Regions from separate parts of the Ureibacillus thermosphaericus genome, predicted to be linked through region 2. Evidence: riboswitches for the same ligand, from Rfam matches in the RefSeq annotation. Region 2 holds a riboswitch; each other region holds the start of a gene.

Region 1 (2,193 bases), 920 kb from region 2:
ATGATAAATGGCCAAATAGTTGGTTCAAACAGCAAAGAGTTTATAGCAAAAACGATATACAAAAAGAATACACCGATAATTAAATAGTTGGATAATAAGGAAACTATGACAAGAGCTATCATAGAAAGTAGACCAAATTTCCAATTGATTGCAAGGAAAATTCCGATGAGGGAAGCAGTTCCTTTACCGCCTCTGAAATGCATATGAATGGGAAAATTATGACCTAGAATTACTGCGGCACCTGTCAAATAGAGCAATATTGAGATTTGTTCAGTTTCAAATAGTGTATAGTGATCTAAAAAATATCTTGTTAAGATAATCGCAAAAACTCCTTTTCCGATATCAATGAATCCAACAAGTATGCCGTATTTCCAGCCCAGCGTAAGAGTAGCGTTGGAAGCTCCTGCATTGCCGAGTCCAGCTTCTTTTAAATTCACACCGGAAAGTAATTGTGCTGCATTTGACCCATGAATACATCCAATAAAATAGCCGACAATAAGAAATGTAATCACTGCAGTTATCATTCTATTGGACTCCTTTATAGAAAAGTGCATTTTAATATATTATACTCAATAAAATAAAAAATAGTTTCAAATTTTTTAAAAAATTAGTTGACAGAGTGGCATACTATGTTTTATAGTTAATCCAACGATGGAAATCAAATCAATACTCTTATCAAGAGAGGCGGAGGGACTAGGCCCTATGATGCCCGGCAACCGGCAAGAAAATTGCAAAGGTGCTAAATCCTACAGATCATATTGATCTGAAAGATAAGAGGAGGAAATGTACGTGCATACAACACCCTCTTCTTATATAAGAAGAGGGTTTTTGTTTTACTTCAATGCCTCCTCAAGAAATCCATCAATTATTTATTTAGGAGGAGAAAACGATGTCCGAATTCAAGCCAGAAACGTTATTACTTCACGGTGGCCAACAACCTGACCCTACTACAGGTGCTATTGCTGTTCCTATTTATCGCACAACAGCATATGCATTCAAAGACACAGAACATGCGCGCAAATTATTCGCTCTTGAAGAAGTGGGTAATATTTATTCTCGCATTATGAATCCAACTGTAGATGTATTTGAAAAGCGTGTTGCTTTACTAGAAGGTGGTACTGCAGCTGTTGCTTTATCTTCCGGTCAGGCGGCGATTGCATTCTCCATTTTAAACATCGCTAATGCAGGAGATGAAATTGTTTCAGCTGGTTCCTTATATGGTGGAACATACAACTTATTTGCAAACACATTGCCGCGCTGGGGAATTACTACAAAATTTGTAGATGAAAGAGATCCAGAAAACTTCCGCAAAGCGATTACGAACAAAACAAAAGCGATTTATGCTGAAACGGTAGGAAACCCTAGTTTAAATATTTTAGATATTGAAGCGGTGGCAAAGATCGCTCACGATAATGGCATACCATTAATTATTGACAATACGTTCCCATCTCCATATGGATGCACCCCAATTGAATTTGGAGCAGACGTCGTAATACACTCGGCAACAAAATGGATTGGGGGACACGGTACAACAATCGGAGGAATTGTTGTAGATGGGGGTAAATTTGACTGGACACAAGGTCGATTCCCAGGATTCACTGAGCCCGATCACACATATCACGGAATTCGTTATGGTATTGATACAGCCGAAGCTGCTTTTGCAACAAAATTACGTGTACAATTATTACGTGACTTAGGTCCAACTTTAGGGCCAGATGCAGCGTTTAGCTTCTTACAAGGTTTAGAAACCCTTCATCTTCGTTATGTAAGACATGGTGAAAATGCAGAAAGAATTGTGGAATTCTTGAAAAACCACCCATACGTAGAATATGTGAATTATCCAGGGGATGAAAACTTCCCATCTCACCACCTTGCGAAGAAATATTTAAAAAACGGTTACGGATCAATGGTAACATTCGGAATTAAAGGTGGTCGTGAAGCAGGTCGAGTGGTAATTGACAACGTGAAATTATTCTCTCACGTAGCGAATGTTGGAGATGCAAGATCGCTCATTATTCATCCTGCATCAACAACTCACCAACAATTATCTGCTGAGGAATTAAAAATTGCTGGAGTAGGAGAAGAACTCATTCGCTTATCCATCGGCTTAGAAAATGTAGATGACATTATTGCAGATTTAGATCAAGCTTTAGCAAAAGCTGAGGCAGAATTTAGTGTAAATAAGGCTTAATC
Region 2 (2,193 bases):
CGGAGAAAAACTAAGAAAATTAATGAAGAGAATTTATTCGGAGGCTACTCACCTAAATGTTCCAAGAACATATATGGAAGTTGCAAACGCACCACGAAAAGTGTTAGCTCAATTACTGAAAGAAGCGAGATTTTTAGTTCATAAAGAATATTTAGCATAGGAAATGATTGATATGGAAGAATGGACAATAGAGAATTGGGAAGAAAAAGTAAACGAAAATGATATCACAGCATTTTATTTATATACACCTATTTGCGGAACATGTAAAATTGCATCAAAAATGATGGAAGTTATTGAAGAACTTCTTCCACACATTCCGATTGGGAAAGGAAATATTAATTTTTTGGAAGAATTTGCATACGAACAACAAATCGAAAGTGTTCCTTGTCTACTTATAACAAAGGACGGAAAAGTGCATGAAAAAGTCTATGCATTTAAATCCGTACAAAACTTATATGAAAAGTTGATTTTATAGTTGACAGATGATAGATTACGTGTTACATTGTTTCCATAATTAAATAACCGAATAGCAAAAAACTCTTATTAAGAGTGGTGGAGGGAAGTGCCCTATGAAACCCGGCAACCATCATATCATTGATATGATAAGGTGCCAAATCACGCAAAGTATTTATTACTTTGAAAGATAAGAGGAAGTTTTACGATATCTAAGTAGGTTGTTCAACTTCCCTTCTACTTATCAAAGTAGAAGGTTTTTTTATTGAAATGAAAGATTGTATACATAACGCTATAGTCAAAGGGTAATAAAAAGTGTAAAATGCACAATTGTAATATCAATACATATTGCGGTTTATAAAGGAGTACTCAAACATGATTGAAGTAAAAAATGTCACAAAAATCTTTAAAACGAAAAATGGGGAATTAACCGCAGTTGATCATGTAAATTTGTCTATTCAAAAGGGTGAAATTTTCGGAATCATCGGATATAGCGGTGCCGGAAAAAGTACATTGATTCGCCTATTGAATGGACTCGAGAAACCAACGAGCGGTTCTGTCATAGTGAATGGTCTTGAAATTTCTTCAATTAAAGGAAAAGAGTTACGGCTTGCTCGCCAAAAAATCAGCATGATCTTCCAACATTTCAATCTTTTATGGTCAAGAACAGTCGCAGAAAATATTGCTTTTCCTTTAGAAATTGCAGGGGTACCAAAAGAAGAAAGAGAAAAAAGAGTTCACGAATTAATTGAACTTGTAGGTTTAAGTGGAAGAGCGGATGCTTATCCATCCCAGCTTTCCGGTGGACAAAAACAACGGGTTGGTATAGCAAGAGCATTAGCTAACAATCCAGAAGTATTGCTTTGTGATGAAGCCACAAGTGCTCTAGACCCAGAAACAACTGATTCAATTTTGCGATTATTATCAGATATTAATCAGCGTCTTGGGTTGACAATTGTTTTAATTACCCATGAAATGCACGTGATTCGAAAAATTTGCCATCGCGTTGCGGTGATGGAAGCTGGACGTGTCGTTGAACAAGGTGATGTTCTTGAAGTGTTCCAAAATCCTCAAGCTGAAATAACGAAAAACTTTGTGATGCAAGTTTCGGATTCAAGAGAATCAAAAGAATCCATTGAACACATTTTGAAAAATTATCCTTCTGGAAAATTAGTAAAATTAATTTTTGTTGGAAATACAACAGAAAGACCGATTATTTCATATTTAATTAAAGAGTTCCAGTTGGATATCAACATCCTTCACGGCAATATTTCACAAACGGTGAATGGCTCTTATGGAACGTTAATTGTTCAACTTGACGGTGATTCTGAAAATGTCGAGAAGGCTTTGGAAAAACTGAAATCGATGAATATTAAAACGGAGGTGATTACGAATGATTGAGGCATTATTTCCGAATGTAGATTGGACAAAAATGTGGGAAGCAACCTATGACACACTCTACATGACAGCTATTTCTACAGCAGTTACCTTCGTTCTCGGCATAATCATAGGTATACTGTTATTCTTAACAAGTCCACACCAACTTTGGGCTAACAAAATTGTTCATTTCTTGACGGGGTCCCTTGTGAATATCTTCCGTTCGATTCCGTTTATTATATTAATTATTTTATTAATTCCGTTTACAAAATTTTTACTCGGAACTATTCGTGGTGTAAATGCGGCTTTACCAGCGTTAATTATCGGTTCAGCGCCGTTTTATGCGCGTTTAGTATTAATCGC
Region 3 (2,193 bases), 570 kb from region 2:
GTTTTCATTAAATATGATAATCAATTGGATCATGGCCGTCCACGAAATGCCAGTCATAAGGAGTTTCTTGGTAAACGTAGTAGTTCAACCAGTTGTAGAACAACAGATGGGCATGCGCTCTCCAACTATTTTTTGGCTCTTTTGTTGGATCATTGTTAGGGAAATAGTTTGCTGGTATTTCCACTGGTAAACCTTTCTTAATATCACGCTCATATTCTTCCTTAAGAGTTGTTGCATCATATTCCAAGTGTCCTGTAATCATAATGTGTTTATTATCTTTTGATTGAATGATAAAAGGTCCTACTTCTTCAGAATAGCTCAACAATTGTAAATCAGGATGTTGTTGCACTTCCTCTAAGGAAACTGACGTGTATCGAGAATGAGGTGCCACAAATTCATCATTGAAACCACGAACTAAATCGTTTGTTAAGTCTGTTATAGTGTGTGAATAGATGCCGGAACATTTTTTCGGCAACTCAAATTTCCCTATTCCGAAGTGATAATAGAGTGCTGCTTGTGCCGCCCAACATATATAAATGATCGATGTCACATTTTCTTCTGCCCAGTCTAAAATTTCAGTAAATTCTTTCCAATAATTCACTTCTTCAAATTCCATCCGCTCTACTGGCGCTCCTGTGATGACCATACCGTCAAATCGGCGATGCTTTATTTCGTCAAAGGTTTTATAGAACAATTCCAAATGGCTTTTTGACACATTTTTTGGCTCATATGAAGCTGTATTTAAAAATGTTACATTTGTTTGTAAAGGAGTGTTACCGAGTAAACGCAATAATTGTAATTCTGCTTTTTCTTTTTCAGGCATCAAGTTAAAAACCAAAATATTTAATGGTCGGATTTCCTGTGATAACGCACGGTCTTCTTCCATGACGAAAATCTTTTCATTTCTTAAAATTTCTCCAGCTGGTAAATTCTTCGGAATATTAATTGGCATTTCTCATGTCCCCCAATTCTACATTTAATTAATAAAAAACCCTCTCATTCCAGCATAGGAAATGAGAGGGTACAAACATTTCATGTACGCACTCTCTTATCTCCCAAGGCATAGCCTTGCTGGAATTAGCACCTTTCTAACAATCGTTAGAGGTTGCTGAAGCTTCATTGGGCCAAGTCCCTCCGCTTCTCTTGATAAGAAAGTTTTGAATCCTTATAAAATTAAGATAATCCTAACACATTTAATAGGGATTTGCAATATTAGGTTATTTTATTTTACTCTGCATTTTTGTTAGCCATTCCGAGCTCTCTTTCTCATTCAATTCTTGTTCTAATTGTTGATCCCAACTATTAAATAATGTATTCCATACGCGGATAAATAATTCCTTGTTTTCAGCGTTCCAAATAATGAATTCGATACAAGGGACATCATTTACTTGAGTATTTTCCATTGATAGTATGGATTTGATTTCTTGATGATCTTCTTCCAGTTCCGTCGCTTGCATGTTTTGTATTGCTTTCATCATAAAAGGTGCACTTACTGGCCCCTCTTCATTACGTATATAACGATAGATTTGTTCCGGAAAATCATCAAAGTCTAATACTTCCTCAATATCGCCTTCTACGATTTGATGATGTACAGGGCTATATAGTAGCTCTATTGCTACGGGTTCTAATTCCTCTTCAAATACTCCTAGAGAAAATTGTTTCATTCCTTTTTCGGTAAGTTGATAATAGTTATTTTCCCGTATCAACAACCCATTTTTTTGCATTTTCCGTAATAAATCTTCTATAAATAGTGGCTCTACCAGTAAAATTTCACTGAGCTGTTCAGCCCTTTCGAAAGTTGATTTTTGGCAAGAGAAAAGTAAGATTTTCATTAATATATCCATCGTCCTCTTTCGAACTGGCTGATAAGTGATTTCATACGTATGCATCGGAATACACCAAATATCCGTATGAATGATTAAAGCAGATTTTTCTTTTTCAAGCTTTTTTATTAATTGTTGCTGTATTTGATGGAGTTCCATGTTTATGTTAAGAACGTCTCCTTCGTTATTTTTCGAATACCTTGTTGTTTTTCCACTACTTCATATAGATATTGATACATTTCTTTAGTGTTCTTTGCTTTTGGTCGATTCATGAACATTTCTGAGCTGCCAATAATCATCAGTAATTCTCTTGCTCTCGATAATGCAACGTTTAACCGGCGGTAATCTTTTGCAAAACCGATTTCTCCAT
Region 4 (2,193 bases), 780 kb from region 2:
ATGATTATTTCCCTCTGAGGTTTTGCCTCTTTCTTTTCAACCGGCTGAAAATGAGCAAGCTTCTTTTTCATCGCTTCAATATGTTTCGGTGTTGTACCGCAACATCCTCCAATGAGCCTTACTCCTTCATTGCATAATTCAACCGCTGCCCTTGCAAAATAATCTACTTCTGATTCGTAAACGACACGCCCCTCTTCAATATCTAATAAAGAAGCGTTCGGATAAACAGATAAATACGCTCGTTCAGGAATTTCTACCTGTTCAAAAGCCTGTATTGTGTGGTATGGACCAAGTCGACAGTTCACCCCTACAATATCTGCACCTAATTTTTCTAACTGCTTTAATGCTTCATTCAATTTCATGCCATTCATTAATACGCCCGGCTCTTGCATTGAAACTTGAGCAATGATGGGCATATCCGTCATGGCTCGTAACATTTTTAACGTCTCGCATAGCTCTTCAACATCATAATAAGTTTCTAACAACAAACCATCTAACTGCCCCGCAATTAGCACTTCTGCTTGTTCACGAACTGCTGCGAGAATTTCATCTAATGTATAATCTACTTTGCGAACACCACGGATACCACCAATCGAACCTAAAATAAACACTTCACTGTTCTTGGCTGCTTGTTTGGCAACACCTATCGCACCTTCGTTAATTTCCACTACTTTTGACTCCAAACCATAACGAGTGAGCTTGATTCGATTAGCGCCATATGTATTCGTTTGAATAACATCTGCGCCAGCTTGTATGTATTCCTTATGAATTTTTTTAATGATTTCCGGTTTTTCAATATTCATTTCTTCGTGACAATTTTCAAGTCCATATGAATATAACAGCGTTCCCATAGCACCATCTGCAACTAACACTTTATGTTTTAACGCATCTAGTAGCCCCATCCGAAATTCCCTCACTTTTCTTTACTTCATAAATTTTCTGTCAATTCATCTAATAGAAAAAGCCTTCTTGCGAAAGAAGGCTTGTCATTTCCTTTAGAAGTCACCTTATCTTTCGGCAATTGCCGCTGGATTTAGCACCTTACTAAACATTTTTAGTGGTTGCTGAAGCTTCACCGGGCCAGTTCCCTCCACTTCTCTTGATAAGTCATATTCGATTTTAAAATATCAATATAATAACTTACATCATAAAATCAATACTTCATTTTGTCAAGTTAATCAGTCGGAATTATTTAAAAAGTTGTTTATAATTTGTTTTGCTGTTTCTTTCCCGTTATCAATGCATGCACCAATTCCTACGCCGAAATAAGAGCAACCAGCAATGTAAATATTCGGATAGAGGTTATCTAATTTTGTAATTATTTCTTGCAAAGCTTCATGATGAGCTAAATCATAAGTTGGCATGGCATCGATCCATTTTGTAATATTCACAATGGTAGGTTGTGCTTCTATATTCAAACTGAGTTGAATATCGTTCAAAGCAACCTTTGTTAACTCTTCATCACTCATTTTCATTAATTCTTGGTAGCGAGGATTACTTTCTTTATAAAACAGTCGAACAAGTAGATTTCCTTCTGTTGAAGTATGCTTCCATTTACGGCTTGTCCAAGTAGAGGCATTACATAATAAGTCGCTGTTGTAGGAAACGATAAATCCAGTGCCATCCTTAGGCAAAATAGAATCTGGTAGATCGAAGCCTACATACATCGTAATGGCTGATGCATTTTTAAATTTGTTGAAATAAGGATTTAATTCATCATTATTTAAAACTTGCTTCACGACTTGGTTGGGCAATGCTAACACAACAACATCCGATTCCAATTTTTCTCCGTTAGCGAAGGAAATTTCATAACGTTGTTCTTTCTTCTCAACAAGAACTGTTTCAGTATCTTTATATATTTCTACATCCACAAGCAGTTCTTCCATTCGATCAATTAGTTGAGATAGTCCATTTTTAAAAGAAAGGAATTTTTTATTCGCTTCCCGTTCAAACTTTTCCCGATTTGCTTGCAAACCTTTCATTATACTTCCATATTCATTTTTGTAATCAACTAAGTATGGAAGCGTAGAGGCAATGGACAATTTATAAATGTCCCCTGAGTAAACACCAGCTAATACAGGAGCTATTTGTTTCTCCACTATTTCTTTTCCTAAAAAGTATTCTAAGAAATCTCCGATGGAACTTTCCTTCGTAAATTTCGTATTCGGTATTTCCTCATCTTTTAACACTCGT

The links. Region 2 has a riboswitch for S-adenosylmethionine ahead of UtA1_RS14200 (methionine ABC transporter ATP-binding protein). Riboswitches for the same ligand answer to the same signal wherever they lie in the genome.
Region 1: another riboswitch for S-adenosylmethionine. It lies ahead of UtA1_RS01720 (O-acetylhomoserine aminocarboxypropyltransferase/cysteine synthase family protein); the one in region 2 lies ahead of UtA1_RS14200 (methionine ABC transporter ATP-binding protein).
Region 3: another riboswitch for S-adenosylmethionine. It lies ahead of metA (homoserine O-acetyltransferase MetA); the one in region 2 lies ahead of UtA1_RS14200 (methionine ABC transporter ATP-binding protein).
Region 4: another riboswitch for S-adenosylmethionine. It lies ahead of UtA1_RS01045 (bifunctional homocysteine S-methyltransferase/methylenetetrahydrofolate reductase); the one in region 2 lies ahead of UtA1_RS14200 (methionine ABC transporter ATP-binding protein).

The regions. Positions count from the first base shown of each region.
Region 1 covers NZ_AP018335.1:360,948-363,140, reverse strand. Annotated here, with positions in the region: gene UtA1_RS01725 (glycerol-3-phosphate acyltransferase) at 1-524, opposite strand, end outside; SAM riboswitch class I at 670-777, shown strand; gene UtA1_RS01720 (O-acetylhomoserine aminocarboxypropyltransferase/cysteine synthase family protein) at 890-2,191, shown strand.
Region 2 covers NZ_AP018335.1:2,924,939-2,927,131, reverse strand. Annotated here, with positions in the region: gene UtA1_RS14210 (toprim domain-containing protein) at 1-160, shown strand, start outside; gene UtA1_RS14205 (thioredoxin family protein) at 173-475, shown strand; SAM riboswitch class I at 538-650, shown strand; gene UtA1_RS14200 (methionine ABC transporter ATP-binding protein) at 829-1,854, shown strand; gene UtA1_RS14195 (methionine ABC transporter permease) at 1,847-2,193, shown strand, end outside.
Region 3 covers NZ_AP018335.1:2,353,160-2,355,352, reverse strand. Annotated here, with positions in the region: gene metA (homoserine O-acetyltransferase MetA) at 8-952, opposite strand; SAM riboswitch class I at 1,046-1,153, opposite strand; gene UtA1_RS11305 (hypothetical protein) at 1,218-1,982, opposite strand; gene UtA1_RS11300 (DEAD/DEAH box helicase) at 1,985-2,193, opposite strand, start outside.
Region 4 covers NZ_AP018335.1:217,174-219,366, forward strand. Annotated here, with positions in the region: gene UtA1_RS01045 (bifunctional homocysteine S-methyltransferase/methylenetetrahydrofolate reductase) at 1-902, opposite strand, end outside; SAM riboswitch class I at 1,005-1,109, opposite strand; gene hemG (protoporphyrinogen oxidase) at 1,179-2,193, opposite strand, start outside.